4 regions of the Streptomyces deserti genome follow, and region 1 is predicted to be linked to each of the others. Evidence: riboswitches for the same ligand, from Rfam matches in the RefSeq annotation. Region 1 holds a riboswitch; each other region holds the start of a gene.
The links. Region 1 has a riboswitch for cyclic di-AMP ahead of ACYVMZ_RS07245 (M23 family metallopeptidase). Riboswitches for the same ligand answer to the same signal wherever they lie in the genome.
Positions count from the first base shown of each region.

Region 1 (4,859 bases):
CTTCGCGGCCTTCATCTACCTCTTGTTCGAGGTGGGCGCGAAGTGATCCCCTCGGCTCCCGGGGATCAGTCGAGCAGTCGCTCGCGCAGCCGCTCCCGGGTCTCCGGGGTGACGCCGAGCCCCTTCTCCAGGTAGGTGTCGACGCCGCCCCAGGTCTCCTCGATGGTCTGGAAGGCCGCGTCCAGGTATTCGGCGCGTGCGTCGAAGAGGGGGCTGAGCAGGTCCATGACCTCGTCGGAGTAGGCGGAGGCGGAGCTGCTGCTGCGGTGCACCTTGTAGCGGCGGTGCTTGGCGTTGGACTTCAGGTAGTCGTCGAGGATCGCCTCACGCTCGACGCCCAGGGCGAGCAGGGTCACCGCGACGGACAGGCCCGCGCGGTCCTTGCCGGCCGCGCAGTGCATCAGGGCGGGCACGCTGTCCTCGGCGAGGGCGTGCAGCACCTGGGAATGCTCGGCGGTGCGCTCCTTGATGATCGTGCGGTAGGAGGCGATCATCCGGTTCGCGGCCTTGCCGTCCGAGAGGATCTCGCGCAGCTGGTCGATGTCGCCGTCGCGAACCATCTTCCAGAACTCGGCGCCGTCGGCGGGGTCGGTCAGCGGCAGGTTCACATTGCGCACGCCCGGCAGCTCGACGTCCGGCCCCTCCAGCTTCTGGTCGGCCGCGTTGCGGAAGTCGAAGATGGTGTGCAGGCCCAGGGAGGCGAGGAAGGCGGCGTCCTCCGCGGTCGCGTGCGCGAGGTGGCCACTGCGGAACAGCACCCCGTAGCGCACCCGTCGACCGTCCACGGTCGGAAGTCCGCCCACGTCACGGAAGTTGCGCACTGCGGCCAGCTCGGGCTCGGTCGACGGGACCTGCTGCGTCACGAGGGCTCCCTCCCACTCGGCCCCGCCGACGCGACTCGCCGACGGGCACCACACGACCATACGGCATGCCTGCCAGGGCCAATCAGTTGTCCACAGACGTTGCCCGGACAGCCCGGGCACCCCGATGATGTTGGTGCTTGATCGCACCTGTTCGAATCTGTGAGGGTCTGATGCCGGAGATCTCCGAAGACGGTCGTACGTGGGTCCTGACAGGGCCGACCAGCAGTTACGCCGTGCATCTCACCGACCGCGACGAGCTGGTGCACCTGCACTGGGGCCCCAGGATCGCGCTCGCCGACGCCGAGGCCCTCGCCGTGCGCCCGCTGCCGGACTACTGGCCCTTCGAGTCCCCGCTCGACGGACGCGAGGAGTACCCGGTCGAGGGCGGTCCGCGTTTCACCCGTCCCGCCCTGTCCGTGCGCACCGGCGAGCGGCGCGGTACGGAGTGGACGTACGAGGGTCACGACACGGCTCAGGACGGCGAGCTGCGGCTCCGCTTCCGGGACGGCGGTCTCGCCGTCACGCTGCACTACCGGATGCGTCCCGCCACCGACGTCGTCGAGCGCTGGGTGACCCTGGAGAACCAGGGGCCGGACGTCGAAGTGCTGCGCGCCGACTCCGCCACCTGGACCCTGCCCGACCGTGACGGCTGGCGGCTGTCCCAGCTGCACGGCCGCTGGGGCGCGGAGTCCCGGCTGGTGCGCTCGGAGCTCACCTACGGCGAGAAGGTCATCGGCAGCCGCCGCGGCCACACCGGGCACCAGCACCTGCCGTGGGTCGCCCTCGACACCGACGCGACCGAGGAACGCGGCGAGGTGTACGGCTGCGCCCTCGGCTGGTCGGGGTCCTGGCGGATCGCCGTCGCCCAACTCCCGGACGCGCGCGTGCAGATCACCGGCGGGGCCGGGCACGACGACTCCGGCCTGCTGATGCTGGGGGCTGGGGAGTCGTACACCACCCCCGTCTTCGCGGGCCTGTGGAGCGACGGCGGCTTCGGCGGTGCCAGTCGCGCCTGGCACGCCTACCAGCGGACGTACGTCGTCCCGGACGCGGACCGGGACCGGCCCGTGCTGTTCAACTCCTGGGAGGCCACCGAGTTCGACATCTCCGAGGAGCAGCAGCGGGCGCTCGCCGAGCGGGCCGCCGCGATGGGCGTGGAGCTGTTCGTGGTCGACGACGGCTGGTTCGGGGCGCGCACCAGCGACCGGGCCGGGCTCGGCGACTGGACGCCCAACCCCGACCGTTTCCCGCACGGGCTCAAGCCGCTCGCCGACCACGTGCACGGCCTCGGCATGCAGTTCGGCATCTGGGTCGAGCCGGAGATGGTCAACCCGGACAGCGACCTGTACCGCGCGCACCCGGACTGGGTGCAGTTCCAGCCGGGACGCACGCGGACGGAGCTCCGCAACCAGCTGGTCCTCAACCTCGCCCGCGACGACGTCCAGGACTACCTGTGGGAGCAGCTCGACGGGCTGCTGTCCAGCGCCCCGATCGACTACGTGAAGTGGGACTTCAACCGCTGCTTCACCGACGCCGGCTGGCCGGGCGACCCGTATCCGCAGCGGCTGTGGACCGACCACGTACGGGCCCTGTACGCCCTGCTGGACCGGCTGCGCCAGGCGCACCCGCACGTCGCCTTCGAATCCTGCTCGGGCGGGGGCGGGCGGATCGACCTCGGGGTGCTGAGCCGGACGGACCAGGTGTGGACCTCGGACAACACCGACCCGCTCGACCGGCTCGCCATCCAGCACGGCTTCAGCCAGATCCACCCGGCCCGGGTCATGGCGGCCTGGGTCACCGACAGCCCGAACGTCATGCTCAACGGCCGGGTCAGCTCCCTGCGCTTCCGGTTCGTCAGCGCCATGGCCGGAGTCCTCGGCGTCGGCGGCGACCTGACCAGGTGGACGCAGGAGGAGCTCGCCGAGGCCCGCGAGTGGGTGGAGCTCTACAAGCAGATCCGGCCCGTGGTCCAGCGCGGCGACCTGTACCGGCTGCGTCCTCCGGCGGGCGGGCTCAGCGCGGTGCAGTACGTCCTCGGCGACGAGACCGTCGTGCTGGCCTGGCTGCAGGCGCAGCACTACGGGGAACCGGTCCCGGCGCTCAGGCTGCGCGGCCTCGATGCGGCAGCGTCGTACGAATGCCTCGAAACCGGAGAAATCCATCGAGGCGCTGTGCTGACCCACCACGGGCTGCGGACCGGACTGCGCGGGGACCTCGACGCCACCGTGCTCCGGCTGCGACGCCGGTGACCCGGCTCGGCCACGAATGCCCGGGCGGTTCGTGGCAAGTGGCCGATCTGTCTGAATAGAGCACTTCGGCATAACGTGCCCCGATAGAAAGGGAGATGGGTCGGGGCACGTGAGGAGCGTCATATTCGTGACGATGTGTTGTCGTCATGTTCACGTAATCAACATGCTTTTCAAGGGAGTTTGGGGAAAGCGGGAGATCCGTAATCGACGCAGGGTCACCGGGAATGTCCACAGGAATCTCCTGAGTCGCATTCACGAGCAACCGCAAGCTTGTCCCCACGCGTCTTATTCGCTTACGTTCGCCACCGATCCGGACGGACGCCGAATCCTGCCGCCGCCCGGAGCCCGCACCCACACTGACCCGTGTACGGCAGGAGCGGGGGACCCACAGGTACGACGCCTGTTCCGGTCTCCGGAACAGGCTTGGGGTTAAGTCGCGCCTCGGCGCGGCCGGGCATCTCCAGTCCGCACCCGACAGCTCACCTCGCAGGCGCCGGAGAGGAATTCGCCATGCCCGCGAAGGGTAAGCACCGCCGTCCCAAGACCCAGCGTTTCACTCGTTCCATCGCCGTCGCCGGAACCGGTGGCGCCGCACTCGCCCTTCCGCTGCTGGGGGCCACCGGCGCCTATGCCGCCACCCCGCAGTCGGCTTCCGAAAGGGCCGTCCAGTCCCTTCCGGTGGCCGAGAAGAATGCCGCCGAGAAGAAGAATGCGGACGTGCGCACGTACACCGTGCAGGCCGGCGACTATCTTGCGAAGATCGCCGCCGAGCAGAACGTCAGCGGTGGCTGGAAGAAGCTGTACGCGGACAACCGTGAGGCCGTCGGCGAGGACCCGTCCCTGATCCACCCCGGCCTGAAGCTGACGATCGGCAAGAAGGCGACGACGGGCGCGGACAAGCCGTCCTCCCCGGCCAAGTCCCCGGAGTCCAAGTCCACGGAGTCCAAGGCGTCGGAGTCCAAGGCGTCGGCCCCGAAGAAGGCGGTCGAGAAGTCCTCCGCCGCGAAGACGACGACCGCGGCCCGGGCCGCCGAGGCCACGAGCACCTCCGGCGGTTACACCGCGCCGGTGTCCGCCGGGGTCGGCACCGGCTACAAGGTGGCCGGCAGCATGTGGTCCAGCGGCTACCACACCGGCGTGGACTTCTCCGTCCCGACCGGGACCTCCCTCAAGGCCGTGGGCGCGGGCACGGTCGTCTCCGCCGGCTGGGCCGGCGCGTACGGCAACCAGGTCGTCATCAAGCTCAACGACGGCTACTACGCCCAGTACGCCCACCTGTCCTCGCTCTCCGTGTCGGCCGGCCAGACGGTGACCGCCGGCCAGCAGGTCGGCCTCTCCGGTTCGACCGGCAACTCGACCGGACCGCACCTGCACTTCGAGATCCGCACCACGCCGGACTACGGCTCCGACGTGGACCCGGTCGCCTACCTCCGCTCGCACGGCGTCACCGTCGGCTGACCCACGCGACCACCTGCCTGACACGCCTCCGAAGGCCGGATCCCGATCCCCGGGTCCGGCCTTCGGTGTGCGTGCGGGACGCCAAGGCATCGACATGCGGCGGCAGTTGGGACACAGTGATCTCCTCAGTGGAGCAAGCGCTTTCTGGCGGATGTGATGCGAAGGAGCTGTGTCCTGTGCCGACCACCCGTAGAACGTTCGGAGTCCTGGCCGCCGGTGCCGCCCTGGCGGCTCTCGCCCCGACGGGCACCGCGCACGCGGCGCCCCGCCACCGGCGCCTCCTCGCCCG
Region 1 covers NZ_BAAGRZ010000002.1:206,101-210,959, reverse strand. The annotation lists gene ACYVMZ_RS07260 (DUF6126 family protein) at 1-46, shown strand, start outside; gene ACYVMZ_RS07255 (tyrosine-protein phosphatase) at 66-863, opposite strand; gene ACYVMZ_RS07250 (alpha-galactosidase) at 1,034-3,112, shown strand; cyclic di-AMP (ydaO/yuaA leader) riboswitch at 3,462-3,618, shown strand; gene ACYVMZ_RS07245 (M23 family metallopeptidase) at 3,623-4,570, shown strand; partial or broken gene ACYVMZ_RS07240 (DUF6250 domain-containing protein) at 4,747-4,859, shown strand, end outside.

Region 2 (4,859 bases), on a different contig from region 1:
ATGCCGTCCTTCTCCAGGCGCGTCACCGCGTACGTCAGCCGGCTACGCGTGATCTTCAGCTGCTCGGCCAGGCCGGTCATGCGCAGCCGCCGCTCCGGGGCCTCCGAGAGGACGGCCAGGATGGAGTAGTACAGGTGCGGCATGCCGGCGTCCTGCTGGAGCTGCCGGTCGATCGCATCCTCCAGGAGCAGTGTGGCGGCGAGGTACGCGCGCCAGGCGCGCTGCTCCTCGGGGGTGAGCCAGCGGGTCGTCATGCCGCCAGTGTAAGTTTGTTTCAAACTTGAACCAAGTCTGCCCGCTCACGACCCACCGGGAAGCGCCGATGCCCCACCCGTACGTCCTGCTGTCCGCCGCCGTCTCCCTCGACGGCTACCTGGACGACACCGGCCCCGAGCGCCTGCTGCTGTCCAGCCCGGCCGACTTCGACCGGGTCGACGAGGTGCGGGCGTCCGTCGACGCGATCCTGGTGGGCGCCGGCACCATCCGCGCGGACAACCCCCGGCTGCTGGTCAACTCGCCCGAGCGGCGCGCCGCCCGCCGCGCCGAGGGCAGGCCCGAGTACCCCCTCAAGGTCACCGTCAGCGGCTCCGGCGACCTGGACCCGACGGCCAACTTCTGGCACACGGGCGGCGAGAAGGTCCTCTACACGACGGACAAGGGCGCCGAACGGGCCCGCGCCCTCGGCATCGCGGCCGACGTCGTCCCGCTCGGCACCGAGCTGGACTGGCGTCGGCTCCTTGCGCACCTGCACGACGTACGGGGCGTACGGCGGCTCATGGTCGAGGGCGGCGGGCAGATCCACACCCAGCTGCTCACCCAGGGCCTCGCCGACGAACTGCAGCTCGTCCTCGCCCCGCTCTTCGTGGGCGACCCGGACGCACCCCGCCTCTTCGGCCCCGGCGGCTACCAGGCGGGCCGGCTGCGCCTGCTGGAGACCCGCCCGATCGGCGACGTCGTCCTCATGCGCTACGTGCCGACGGCTCCGGGCACCGGACGGCTGCCCTCCGCCGCCGACCACCACTGGCTGGCCCTCGCCTGCGACCTGGCGGCGCAGTGCCCGCCGTCGCGGACCGCGTTCAGTGTGGGAGCGGTGGTCGTGGCGGCCGACGGTACGGAGCTGGCCCGGGGGTACTCCCGGGAGGGCGGCGATCCGGTCGTGCACGCGGAGGAGGCGGCGCTCGCCAAGACCGACCCGACCGACCCGCGCCTGGCCACCGCGACGGTCTACAGCAGCCTGGAGCCCTGCGCCCGCCGGGCCTCCCGGCCCGCGCCCTGCGCCCGGCTGATCCTGGACGCCGGAGTGCGCCGGGTCGTCACGGCCTGGCGTGAGCCGGACACGTTCGTGGCGGGGGCCGACGGGAGCGGTCTGCTGGCCGCCGCAGGTGCCGAGGTCGTCGTCCTCCCGGAGCACGAGGAGCGGGCCAAGGCCCCGAACCGCCACCTGCTGACCGGCCCCCCGGCCGTCTGAAAACGCCTGGCTCCGGACCGGAAAACCGCCGGTGAAGGGCGGTGGACGGGTATGTGTGTGCTCACCGTCCCGCGGATGGCGTACACTGGTGACACACCGACGCGGGGTGGAGCAGCTCGGTAGCTCGCTGGGCTCATAACCCAGAGGTCGCAGGTTCAAATCCTGTCCCCGCTACTCAAGGCTCAGGGCCGGAACTCATGGAGTTCCGGCCCTGAGTGTTTCCCGCCCGTCCCCATCCGTCATCGTCCCTGAGGGATCAGTCATCGTCCCTGTGGGTCTCTGAGGGCGGGCAATGATCATTGTCACGTGACGTGAGCGAACCGCCTCGGTCCGCATAACAACTGATACGCCGTCAGGTAACACTGGCCACATGAGACGGGGTCAACTCGCCCGTTTTTCACCGTTCCTGGCAGGTAAGTCCGCGCGAAAATCGTTAATGATCAAGAGGAACAGCTTGGAATCCACACCCCGCGTCTATTAACGTTCGATAACGCAGCGCGGTCGTCCCAGCCGTCACAGGAGACGGCTCCGTGCGCACGCGCCGAATCCCGCGAGGGAACCGGGGAACCACCACCTTGGGGTGAATCGAGCGGATGCCGCCGTGGAAGCACGGCCGGTATACGCGCGTAGGAGACCTTCCCGCTCCGAACCCGTCAGCTAACCCGGTAGGCGGAGACGGAAGGAAAGGAGTACGCCTACGTGGCGTCCAACCGGCCTGCCCCCGAGGCCCCGTTCGTGCCGAGCCAGCGCAGTACCGACACCTTCGGCTACGACGGTTACCGCACCGACGAGGGCCCGTTCCAGGAGTGGAACCCCACCGAGGAGTCCATCCGACCCGTACGCGGCCGGCATCGCGTCACCAAGCAGCGCGGCGGACTCGCCCGCAGCTCCACCGTGCTCGGCGTCGGTGTCATAGCCGCCGTCGGCGCGGGCGGCATGGCCAGCGCCCAGACCGGCAAGCCGCCGGTGTCGATCTCCATGCCCGACCTCCCCAATGTGGGTGCCCTCATCTCCGACGAGGAAACCCCGGAGGGCTCCGCCACCCCGCTCAGCGACATCGGCGTGACCTCCGCCGACACCGAGCAGGGCGCCGCCGGCGCCGGTGAGGCGCTGCGCGCCCGGATCATGGCCCAGGCCGAGCGGCAGCAGCAGCAGGTCGAGAGCAAGGCCGCCGCCGAGGCCGCGGCCGCCGCCGAGAAGGCCGCCAAGGAAGCGGCCGAGAAGGCACAGAAGGAGGCCGAGGCCAAAGCCGCCGCCGCGAAGGCGAAGGCGGAGGAGGAGGCCCGCAAGAAGGCCGAGGCCGAGCGCCTCGCCCAACTGGCCAGGCAGTACGCGCTGCCGACCTCCTCGTACACCATCACCTCCACCTTCGGCCAGGCCGGCGCCTACTGGTCCTCCGGCTACCACACCGGCCTCGACTTCGCGGCGCCCACGGGCACGCTCATCAAGGCCGTCCACAGCGGCACCATCACCCAGGCCGGCTGGGACGGGTCCTACGGCTACAAGACGGTGCTCACCCTCGACGACGGCACGGAGATCTGGTACGCGCACCAGTCCTCCATCAGCGTCAGCGTCGGCCAGAAGGTCAACACCGGCGACGTCATCGGCCGCGTCGGCGCCACCGGCAACGTCACCGGCGCCCACCTCCACCTGGAGGTCCACCCGGACGGCTCCGCCAACGGGGTCGACCCGAGGGCCTGGCTGCAGAGCAAGGGCCTCAACCCCTGAGATCCGCCTGAGCGTTGAGATCCTCCGAGGCGTGAGGTCTTCCGAGACCTGAGATCTCCTGAGATTTACGATCCCTTGGCCGGGCGTGCGGAATGGGCGCGTCCGGCACGGTCGTTGACGAGGAGCATGACGTCTCTTCGCAAGCTCGGCACCTCCGACCTCGAGGTCTTCCCGCTCGCCCTCGGCGGCAACGTATTCGGCTGGACCGCCGACGAGGCGGCCTCCTTCGCCGTCCTCGACGCCTACACGGCCGCCGGCGGCAACTTCGTCGACACCGCCGACGTGTACTCGGCGTGGGCCGAGGGCAACGAGGGAGGCGAGTCCGAGACCCTCATCGGCAAATGGCTCGCCGCGCGCGGCAACCGCCCGGACGTCGTCATCGCCACGAAGGTCAGCCAGCACCCCGAGTACCGGGGCCTGTCCGCCGCCACCATCAAGGCGGCGGCCGACGCCTCCCTGCGCCGCCTCGGCACCGACTACATCGACCTCTACTACACCCACTTCGACCAGCCCGAGGTGCCGGTGGAGGAGATCATCGGCGCGCTGGACGAGCTGGTGAAGGCGGGGAAGGTGCGCCACATCGCCGCCTCCAACATCTCCGCCGAGCGGCTGAAGGCGTCCCTGGCCTTCTCGGACCGCGAGGGCCTCGCCCGGTACGTGGCGCTCCAGCCCCACTACAACCTGGTCTCGCGCGACACGTACGAGGGTGAACTGCGGGACCTCGCCGAGCGGACCGGCCTGGCGGCCGTGCCGTACTACGCGCTCGCCTCCGGGTTCCTCACCGGCAAGTACCGGCCCGGTACGACGGTGGACAGCGCCCGGGCGGGCGGTGCGTCCAAGTACCTGGAGACCGAACGGGGGCGGCGGGTGCTGACGGTCCTGGACGAGGTCGCCGCGGCCCACGACGCCCCCGTCGCGACGGTCGCCCTGGCGTGGCTGGCGGCCCAGCCGACGGTGGCCGCGCCGATCGCCTCCGCCCGGACGGTGGAGCAGCTGCCGGCCCTGCTGGGGGTGGGGGAGCTGCGGCTGACGGAGGAGGAGCTCGGGAGGCTGACCGAGGCCTCGGCCTGATCGACCGGTAGATCGATCGGTAGGCGGCGCCCCTACGACCGGTAGGGGTTGTACGCGGGATACGGTGCCGCCGGATGTCCGTACACGGACCCGTACCCGTACACCCCGTACACCGGCCAGGGCGGGGCGGCCACCGGTACGGGCGGGGCCGTGCGGCGGGCCGCGTGGTCCAGCGCGGGGCGCGCCACCTCGCGGCGCCGCCACAGCGCGTCCAGCAGCTCCCGTTCCCGTACGACGAAGTCCGCGCCGGTCCGGCCGCGGCGCGCGCGGTGCCGCAGGAACGCCAGCGAGGTCGCGTACGCCTCGTACTGCGCCACCGCCCGGGCCGCCTGCTTCCCCGCGTGGCGGCGGGCGTACTGCCGGGCGATCCGCCGCGCCCGCATCGAGCTGAGCGCGAACGGTTCGGCCGGTGTCAGCCACCCGGCCACCGCGTACGCGGGCAGCTCGGCGCGTACGGTCCTCAGCTCGCGCTGCCGGGTCCAGATCACCAGCCAGGTCAGCAGCCCGAACATGGGCACCATGAAGCCCGCGTACACGGCGAAGAAGCCGTACTCGCCGAGGGCCGAGGAGCCGTTCCACAGGGCGTGCATGC
Region 2 covers NZ_BAAGRZ010000015.1:18,287-23,145, reverse strand. The annotation lists gene ACYVMZ_RS23380 (MarR family winged helix-turn-helix transcriptional regulator) at 1-254, opposite strand, end outside; gene ACYVMZ_RS23375 (dihydrofolate reductase family protein) at 323-1,468, shown strand; tRNA gene ACYVMZ_RS23370 (tRNA-Met) at 1,569-1,642, shown strand; cyclic di-AMP (ydaO/yuaA leader) riboswitch at 1,998-2,155, shown strand; gene ACYVMZ_RS23365 (M23 family metallopeptidase) at 2,168-3,196, shown strand; gene ACYVMZ_RS23360 (aldo/keto reductase) at 3,323-4,267, shown strand; gene ACYVMZ_RS23355 (PrsW family intramembrane metalloprotease) at 4,300-4,859, opposite strand, start outside.
Region 2: another riboswitch for cyclic di-AMP. It lies ahead of ACYVMZ_RS23365 (M23 family metallopeptidase); the one in region 1 lies ahead of ACYVMZ_RS07245 (M23 family metallopeptidase).

Region 3 (4,859 bases), on a different contig from region 1:
CGACCCGACGTAGCGTCCCGGCAGGCCCCCGCCGTTCAGTTCCCGCCGTTCAGTTCCCGCCGTTCGGTCCCCGCCGTTCAGTTTCCGCAAGCCCCCGCTCCTCTCCTCGGGCGGGGGCTCACGTCTCGGAGCCACAACTTCACTACAGCTTCTCGACCGGCGCGTACCGCAGCAGCAGCCGCTTCGGCTTCCCGTCCCCGAAGTCGATCGTCGCCTCGGCGTTCGCGCCCGTGCCCTTCACCGCGGCCACGGTGCCGAGCCCGAACTGGTCGTGCGTGACCCGGTCTCCGACCGCGAGCGACACCACCGGCTTCTCGGAGGCCCGGCTCGTGGCGAAGCCGGACGCGCCCGACGCCGACGAACGCGAGCGGGACGACGACAGCGAGGCCGCCACCCCCGAGGCCGGCCCGGAGGACACGGGCCCGCTCCCTCCCGTGCGCTTCCACTCCACGTGGGCGGGCGGGATCTCCTCCAGGAAGCGCGAGGGCGGGTTGTACGACGGCTGCCCCCAGGCGCTGCGCATCGTGGACCGCGTCAGATACAGCCGCTCACGCGCGCGCGTGATGCCGACGTACGCCAGGCGCCGCTCCTCCTCCAGCTCCTTGGTCTGGCCGAGGGCGCGCATGTGCGGGAAGACGCCGTCCTCCATGCCGGTCAGGAAGACGACCGGGAACTCCAGACCCTTGGCCGTGTGCAGGGTCATCAGCGTGATGACGCCGTCGCCCTCCTCGTCCGGGATCTCGTCCGAGTCGGCGACCAGGGCGACCTGCTCCAGGAACTCGGCAAGGGTCCCCGGGTTGTCGTCGCCGCGGGCCTGCTCGAACTCCAGGGCCACGGCGGCGAGTTCCTGGAGGTTCTCGATCCGGGTCTCGTCCTGCGGGTCGGTGGAGGCCTGCAACTCGGCGAGGTAGCCGGTGCGTTCGAGCACCGCCTCGAGGACGGTCGCCGGTCCGGCACCGGACTCGACGATCGTACGGAGGTCCTCCATCAGCGTGTTGAACCGCTTCACGGCGTTCGCCGACCGGGCCGCCATGCCGTACGCCTCGTCGACGCGCCGCAGCGCCTGCGGGAAGCTGATCTTCTCCCGCTGGGCGAGGGCGTCGATCATGGCCTCGGCGCGGTCGCCGATGCCCCGCTTGGGGACGTTGAGGATGCGGCGCAGCGGCACCGAGTCCTCGGGGTTGGCCAGCACCCGCAGGTAGGCCAGGACGTCCCGGACCTCCTTGCGCTCGTAGAAGCGGACGCCGCCGACGACCTTGTAGGGCAGGCCGACGCGGATGAAGACCTCTTCGAAGACACGGGACTGGGCGTTGGTGCGGTAGAAGACGGCGACGTCGCCCGCCTTCGCCTCGCCCGCGTCGGTCAGGCGGTCTATCTCGTCGGCGACGAACTGCGCCTCGTCGTGCTCGGTGTCCGCGACGTACCCGGTGATCAGCGCGCCCGCGCCCGCGTTGGTCCACAGGTTCTTGGGGCGGCGGGACTCGTTGCGCTCGATGACCGCGTTGGCGGCGGAGAGGATCGTCTGGGTGGAGCGGTAGTTCTGCTCCAGCAGGATCGTCGTCGCGTCCGGGTAGTCCTCCTCGAACTGGAGGATGTTGCGGATGGTCGCGCCGCGGAAGGCGTAGATCGACTGGTCGGCGTCGCCCACCACGCACAGCTCGGCGGGCGGCAGGTCGTCCTCGCCGGGCGGTACGTCGACGGGGTGCTCGGAGGTGCCGACGAGCTCGCGCACGAGGGCGTACTGCGCGTGGTTGGTGTCCTGGTACTCGTCCACCAGCACGTGGCGGAAGCGGCGGCGGTAGTGCTCGGCGACGTCCGGGAACGCCCGCAGCAGGTTGACCGTCGTCATGATCAGGTCGTCGAAGTCGAGGGCGTTCGCCTCGCGCAGCCGCGACTGGTAGAGGGCGTAGGCCTGGGCGAGGGTCTTCTCGAAGCCGTCGGAGGCCTGGGCGGCGAAGTCCTCCTCGTCGATCAGCTCGTTCTTCAGGTTGCTGATCTTGGCGCTGAAGGACTTGGGCGGGAAGCGCTTGGGGTCCAGGTCCAGGTCGCGGCAGACCAGGGCCATCAGGCGCTTGGAGTCGGCGGCGTCGTAGATCGAGAAGGACGAGGTGAAGCCGAGCTTCTTCGACTCCCTGCGCAGGATCCGCACGCACGCGCTGTGGAAGGTCATCACCCACATCGCGTTCGCGCGCGGGCCGACGAGCTGCTCGACGCGCTCCTTCATCTCGCCGGCGGCCTTGTTGGTGAAGGTGATCGCGAGGATCTGCCCCGGGTGGACGCCCCGCTCCGCCAGCAGGTAGGCGATGCGGTGGGTGAGCACACGGGTCTTGCCGGAACCGGCGCCGGCCACGATGAGCAGCGGGGAGCCGGAGTGCACGACGGCGGCGCGCTGGTTGTCGTTCAGCCCCTCCAGGAGCGCGGCGGAGTCCACCACCGGGCGCGGGGCCCCGTCCCGGTAGTAGGCGTCCCGGTCCGGCGGCACGTCGAACCTCCCGCCGAACAGATCGTCCGGAATCGGCTCCGGTACGTGATCGTGCTCGGGCGGCGGCGGAGGTTCGTCCACGGGGCCCCGCTGGGCCTGGAGGTCCGCCAGGAAGCTGTCGTCAAAGAGGCTGCTCATCGCTCTCCGAGTCTAGGCCGCCCCACTGACAGCCCGCCGCCACCCTGAGAACATCCCCCGTTTTCGGACACCGGCGCTCTCCCGGACCTGACCGCCCGGCTCCTCCCTACCCTCCACCCTTACCCCGTCACGCTACGCAACCGACCAGGCCGCCCGTCATCCGGCGGGACATCGGCACCCCGAGGCAGGCCGGCGTCGCACGCCCGGACAGGTCACCACAGATCACATCCGACTGGTTACGTCGAGCGACGCCCTGACCCAAGGTCACGAAAATGTATCGGGCATATCACCCACCAACCTTCACAGACGCCACACGAGTTGGCTACCGTTCGGGCGGGCCGTACGACCCCCTCCGGCGAACGTCGCCGGGCCGCGCGGCCTCCGCCGAGTCCAGCGTGCCGCAGCGGCACCGGAGCCGGGGACCCAACCGAGACCATGGGGTGAATCGGCCCAACTCCCTTCCCGGGACAGGCCGTAGGGCAACCCTTCCGAACCTCCGCCCGAACCCGACAGCTAACCCGGTAGGCGGACCATTGGAAGGAGTCGCCTCCCTTGGCGTCGCACCGCAAGTCGCGTCCCGCGGGGACGCGCGTAGCAGGCATACGGACCCCCGCCCTCGCCACCGCGGCCCTCACCTCCGTGGCCCTGCTGTCCCAGTCGGCCAACGCCACCCCCTCGGCCGACGACAAGCCGAGCCTGGAGGAAGTCGAGAAGAAGGTCGACGACCTGTACCGCCAGGCTGAGTCGGCGACCGAGAAGTACAACGCGGCCAAGGAGAAGACCGCGAAGCAGCGCAAGCGCGTCGACACCCTCCTCGACGGCGTGGCCAAGCGCACCCAGAAGCTCAACGAGGCACGGGAGGAGCTGGGTTCCTTCGCGGCCGCCCAGTACCGGTCCGGCGCCTCCGTCCCGGACACCGCGACCTTCCTGCTCGCGGACTCCCCGCAGGACTACTTCGACCAGACCCAGCTGATGGGCCGGCTCACCGGCCGTCAGAAGGAGGCGGTCGACGACTACGTCACGCAGCAGTCCGAGACGATGGAGAAGCGCCGGGAGGCCACCGAGAGCCTCCAGACGCTCACCGAGTCGCAGAGCGACCTGAAGACGGCCAAGGCCACCGTCCAGAAGAAGCTCGCCGACGCGCGGGAACTGCTGTCGAAGCTGACCGCCGAGGAGAAGGCGCGGCTCGCGGCGATCGAGAAGCGGAAGCAGGAGGAGGCCGAGCGCAAGGCCGCCGAGCTCGCCCGGCAGCAGGCGGAGCAGCGGCAGGCCCAGGACGAGGCCGCTCAGCCGCAGGAGAACGGCTCGCCGAGTACGTCAGCGCCCTCGACACCGACCTCGTCCGCGACCGACTCCTCGTACGCCACCAAGGCCGAGAAGGCGCTCGCCTTCTCCCGCGCCCAGATCGGCAAGCCGTACGTCTGGGGCGCCACCGGCCCCGACTCCTACGACTGCTCCGGCCTCACTCAGGCCGCCTGGAAGGCCGCGGGCGTCGACCTGCCGCGCACCAGCTACGACCAGGTCGACGCCGGAACGACGGTCCCCCTCTCCCAGGCCCAGCCGGGCGACCTCGTCTTCTTCTACGACGACGTCACCCACGTCGGCCTCTACATCGGCAACGGCATGATGATCCACGCCCCGAAGCCCGGCACGTACGTCCGCGAGGAGTCGGTCTACTACGACGGCGAGTCGTCGATCCACCGCGTGGTGCGGCCCGCCTGAGCCCGGGAGGCGACAGGGACGGGGAGGAGGGACGGCGAAGAGGGAAGCGTCAGGACGTCATCAGGTCCACAGGACCGCGATGAAGACGTTCGCCGTGGTCAGCAGCCCCACCAGGCCGAACTGCCCCTTGTCCGCCTTCTCCTCGTCCCGCTTCACGTAGACGAGCCCCAGGATCACGATCAGCAGCGCCAGCTTCACGCCGATCTTGATGTTGTTGACGGGCTGGTCGTCGGCCTGGTTGAGGCCGACCAGGATCACTCCGGTGACCAGCATCGTCAGCGCGCCGTGCAGCATCGCGGGGCTGAAGCGGGCGGTGCCCTCGCCCATCGCCTTCATCTGGGTGAGGAAGCCACCGAGGAGCGAGGCGATGCCGATGATGTGCAGGCCGACGAAGAGGTGGATGAGTACGTCCATGAGGCCGGAGCCTAATCAGGCCTCCCTGGGCCGCCCGACACCGGCCCGGGGCCTCCGGTCCTGGCCCGGCGCGCCCCGGCCCTTGCATATATGCGGCCCATAG
Region 3 covers NZ_BAAGRZ010000007.1:103,464-108,322, forward strand. The annotation lists gene ACYVMZ_RS15305 (M23 family metallopeptidase) at 1-13, shown strand, start outside; gene pcrA (DNA helicase PcrA) at 143-2,620, opposite strand; cyclic di-AMP (ydaO/yuaA leader) riboswitch at 2,993-3,165, shown strand; gene ACYVMZ_RS15315 (C40 family peptidase) at 3,173-4,342, shown strand; gene ACYVMZ_RS15320 (hypothetical protein) at 4,403-4,756, opposite strand.
Region 3: another riboswitch for cyclic di-AMP. It lies ahead of ACYVMZ_RS15315 (C40 family peptidase); the one in region 1 lies ahead of ACYVMZ_RS07245 (M23 family metallopeptidase).

Region 4 (4,859 bases), on a different contig from region 1:
GCTGACCGCTCTCGTCTACCCGGAGGGCCACCCGTACCACCACACCCCCATCGGGTCGATGGCGGACCTGGACGCGGCCACCCTGGAGGACGCCCGCCAGTTCTTCCGCACCTACTACGCGCCGAACAACGCGGTGCTGTCGGTCGTCGGCGACATCGACCCGGAGCAGACGCTGGCCTGGATCGAGAGGTACTTCGGCTCGATTTCCGCCCACGACGGCAAGCCCGAGCCCCGGGACGGCGCGCTGCCCGACATCATCGGCGAGCAGCTGCGCGAGGTCGTCGAGGAGGAGGTCCCGGCCCGCGCCCTGATGGCCGCCTACCGGCTGCCGCACGACGGCACGCGCGCGTGCGACGCGGCCGACCTGGCACTCACCGTCCTCGGCGGGGGCGAGTCCTCCCGCCTGTACAACCGGCTGGTGCGGCGGGACCGTACGGCCGTGGCGGCCGGGTTCGGCCTGCTGCGGCTGGCCGGGGCGCCGTCCCTGGGGTGGCTGGACGTGAAGACGTCCGGCGACGTGGAGGTGCCGGTCATGGAGGCCGCCATCGACGAGGAGCTCGCCCGGTTCGCCGAGGAGGGCCCCACGGCCGAGGAAATGGAGCGCGCCCAGGCCCAGCTGGAACGCGAGTGGCTGGACCGGCTCGGCACGGTCGCGGGCCGCGCCGACGAACTGTGCCGGTACGCCGTGCTGTTCGGCGACCCACAGCTCGCCCTCACCGCCGTCCAGCGCGTGCTGGAGGTGACGCCCGAGGAGGTCCGGGAGGTTGCCAAGGCCCGGCTGCGCTCCGACAACCGCGCGGTGCTCGTCTACGAACCGATCGCCCCGGAGCACACCGAGGACGTGGAAGGCACCGAGGACCCGGAGTCCGCGGCGACCGTGGAAGCCACCGACGACAACGAGGAGGCGGCGAAGTGACCGAGCTCGCCACGATGGAGTTCCACCCCCAGCCGCAGGCGGGCGAGCCCAAGCCGTGGGCCTTCCCCGCCCCCGAGCGCGGCGCGCTCGACAACGGCCTGACGGTCCTGCGCTGCCACCGCCCCGGCCAGCAGGTCGTCGCCGTGGAGGTGCTGCTGGACGCGCCCCTGGACGCCGAGCCGGCCGGCCTCGACGGCGTCGCCACGATCATGGCGCGGGCCTTCTCCGAGGGCACCGACAAGCACTCCGCCGAGGAGTTCGCCGCCGAGCTGGAGCGCTGCGGCGCCACCCTCGACGCGCACGCCGACCACCCGGGCGTCCGCCTCAGCCTGGAGGTCCCCGCCTCCCGCCTCGCCAAGGCGCTCGGCCTGGTCGCCGACGCCCTCAGGGCGCCCGCCTTCGCGGACAGCGAGATCGAGCGGCTGGTGCGCAACCGCCTCGACGAGATCCCGCACGAGCTGGCCAACCCCTCCCGACGTGCCGCCAAGGAGCTCTCCAAGGAGCTGTTCGCGGTGGACTCCCGCATGTCGCGCCCCCGGCAGGGCACGGAGGAGACGGTCGCCGCCATCGACTCCGCGGCCGTACGCGCCTTCTACGAGAAGCACGTCCGTCCCGCCACGGCCACCGCCGTGGTCGTGGGCGACCTCACCGGCATCGACCTCGACGCGCTGCTCGGCGACACCCTCGGCTCCTGGACCGGCTCCCCGGGCGAGCCGCGGCCCGTGCCGCCGGTGACCGCGGACGACACCGGCCGGGTCGTGATCGTGGACCGGCCCGGCGCCGTGCAGACGCAGCTGCTGATCGGCCGTGTCGGCCCGGACCGGCACGACCGCGTGTGGCCCGCCCAGGTCCTCGGCACGTACTGCCTGGGCGGCACCCTCACCTCCCGTCTGGACCGCGTCCTGCGCGAGGAGAAGGGCTACACCTACGGCGTACGGTCGTTCGCGCAGGTCCTCAGGTCCACGCCTGAGGGCACGGGTGCCGCGATGCTCGCCATCAGCGGTTCCGTCGACACCCCGAACACCGGTCCCGCCCTGCAGGACCTGTGGACCGTGCTGCGCACCCTCGCCGCGGAGGGGCTCACGGACGCCGAGCGCGATGTCGCCGTGCAGAACCTGGTGGGTGTGGCGCCGCTGAAGTACGAGACGGCAGCGGCCGTCGCGAGCACGCTGGCCGACCAGGTCGAGCAGCACCTGCCCGACGACTACCAGGCCGCGCTGTACCGGCAGCTCGCCGCGACCGGCACCGTGGAGGCCACGGCGGCGGTCGTCAGCGCCTTCCCGGTGGACCGTCTGGTGACCGTCCTCGTCGGCGACGCGGCCCAGATCAAGGAGCCCGTGGAGGCCCTCGGCATCGGTGAAGTGACCGTGGTGTCCGCCGAGTAGGGGCACGCGCGCGTAGGGGCCCTGGTGACGCAAGAGTCGCCAGGGCCCCCGTATGCCCGATTTGAGGCGGAGGTTGCCTGTCTGCCCTGTGGGATGCGCTACAAACCCCACGATTCGTTTGGGGATTGAAAGTCGGCCCGTTTAGCTTCATCCGGGCTGTCCGTCAGGCAGTGCGCCGCACCCGCGGCAGCGGACAGTCATCGCCGAGTCCCCGTACGGCGCGAGCCAGGGGAGCCGGGGACCCACCACACAGTCCCTGGGGTGAATCGGACGCCCGCGCGAGCCGCGAGGGGGTCCGTAGGAGACCTTCCTGCTCCGAACCCGTCAGCTAACCCGGTAGGCGAGAAGGAAGGAAAGGACCAGCACACTTCATGGCGTTCACCCGCGCCACCGGGAAGCACCGTCGTCCCAGCCGCATGCAGCGCAGCACCGCCCGCGCGGCGGGCGTCGCCGCCCTCGCCACCACCGGCGTCATCGGCACCGTCGCCGCCCCGGCGTTCGCCGCCGAACCCGCCGCCGAGCAGACCGGCCTCACTCCGGTCATCACCATCGGCGACTCCATAGCCGACCAGATCGACGCCCAGGCCGCCGCCCAGCAGCAGGCCGCCGAGGAGGCCGCCGCCCGGCAGAAGGCCGAGGAGGCCGCGCGCAAGAAGGCGGCCGAGGCGGCCGAGAAGGCCCGCGAGGACCGGGAGCGCGCCGCCCGCGAGGCCGAGCGCAAGCGCCTGAACACCTTCGTGCCGCCCATCGCCGGCTCCTACGTCTCCACCGGCTACAAGACCGGCAGCGCCGTGTGGTCCTCCGGCAGCCACACCGGCGTCGACTTCCACGCGGCCAGCGGCACCCCCGTCCAGGCGGTCGGCATGGGCACCGTCGTCGAGGCCGGCTGGGGCGGGGCGTACGGCAACCAGGTCGTGATCAAGATGAACGACGGCACCTATACCCAGTACGGGCACCTGTCGTCCATCGGTGTCTCGGTGGGCCAGCAGGTCACCCCGGGCCAGCAGATCGGCCTGTCCGGCGCGACCGGCAACGTCACCGGGGCGCACCTGCACTTCGAGGCCCGTACGAGCCCCGAGTACGGCTCCGACATGGACCCCGTCGCCTACCTCCGCTCGCACGGCGTGAACCTCTGACGACGGACGGCTCGGCCATGACGATGCCCCGGCTCCCCGAGCCGGGGCATTCGCCGTTTCGGGCGGCCGACTGTCCAAAAAATATGCATGGATTCCGGCCCGCCGTCGGAAATTCCAGCTCATTGCAATAGAGTCACGGAACACGCGTCCAACGTCGACGTTTCACGGGGATTAAGGCGGAGGTCGGTCATGCGTATTCCGGCGCACTCGGTATGTACGGCGATCCGGGACGACATCGTCGCGGGTGTCTACGAGCGCGGCAGCCGGCTCACCGAGGAGGTCCTCGCGCGCCGCTACGGCGTCTCCCGCGTCCCCGTGCGCGAGGCGCTGCGCACCCTGGAGGCCGAGGGCTTCGTGGTGACCCGGCGGCACGCGGGCGCGTGCGTGGCGGAACCCTCCGAGCAGGAGGCCGCCGACCTGCTGGAGATGCGCATGCTCCTGGAGCCCCTCGGTGCCTCACGCGCCGCCCAGCGCCGTACCGAGGCCCATCTGAAGGTGCTGCGCGGCCTGGTGAGGCTCGGTCAGGAGCGTGCCCGCCGGGGCAACAGCGAGGACCTGCGCTCCCTGGGCGGCTGGTTCCACGAGACGCTCGCCCAGGCCTGCGGCAGCCCCGCGCTGACCTCGATGCTGACCCAGCTGCGTCACAAGATCGCCTGGATGTACGCCGTGGAGGCGCCGGCCAACCCCGTGGAGTCCTGGGCGGAGCACGGCGCGATCGTGGACGCGGTGGCACGTGGCGACGGCGAGCGTGCCCGGGCGCTCACGGCGCTGCACACCGAGCGCGCGACGGCCGTGCACCGGCTGCGCTTTTCCGGCGGCGGTGACCGCCCGGACCGTGTGAGGACTTCGCAACATCCCGTAAACATGTCGGGCCTGCGGCATTAACACGGGCGCCGTATACAAAGAAGGGGCTATTCGGCGGGGTCTATTTCTGCTGCCCTTTTTTGGTTTCCCGGGAATTCCGGGGGCCGGCTCGGGTGAAAAAACGGCGGAGCCGCGCCACCCGGAATGGGCGACGCGGCTCCGCCTGGTGCCGCGATGTGGCTCAGACGGTCTCGGGAAGCTCCTCGAGGCCCTCGGAGACCAGCTTCGCCAGCCGGTCCAGGGCGGCGTCCGCGCCCTCGGCGTCGGAGGCGAGGACGATCTCCTCACCGCCCTGGGCGCCCAGGCCGAGGACGGCCAGCATGGAGGCCGCGTTGACGGGGGTGCCGCCGGCCTTGGCGATCGTCACCGGGACGCCTGCGGCCGTGGCGGCTCGGACGAAGATGGAGGCGGGGCGGGCGTGGAGGCCCTCGGCCCAGCCGACGTTGACGCGGCGCTCAGCCATGTGTTGCTGCCCTTCAGGTGTTCAGGGTTGTCTAGACCAGTTTCCCACACGTGAACCATGCCCGGAACGGGCGCACACCGGGTGTACGCCCCTCC
Region 4 covers NZ_BAAGRZ010000025.1:108,449-113,307, reverse strand. The annotation lists gene ACYVMZ_RS30445 (M16 family metallopeptidase) at 1-916, shown strand, start outside; gene ACYVMZ_RS30440 (M16 family metallopeptidase) at 913-2,301, shown strand; cyclic di-AMP (ydaO/yuaA leader) riboswitch at 2,493-2,658, shown strand; gene ACYVMZ_RS30435 (M23 family metallopeptidase) at 2,673-3,437, shown strand; gene ACYVMZ_RS30430 (GntR family transcriptional regulator) at 3,627-4,322, shown strand; gene ACYVMZ_RS30425 (HPr family phosphocarrier protein) at 4,483-4,764, opposite strand.
Region 4: another riboswitch for cyclic di-AMP. It lies ahead of ACYVMZ_RS30435 (M23 family metallopeptidase); the one in region 1 lies ahead of ACYVMZ_RS07245 (M23 family metallopeptidase).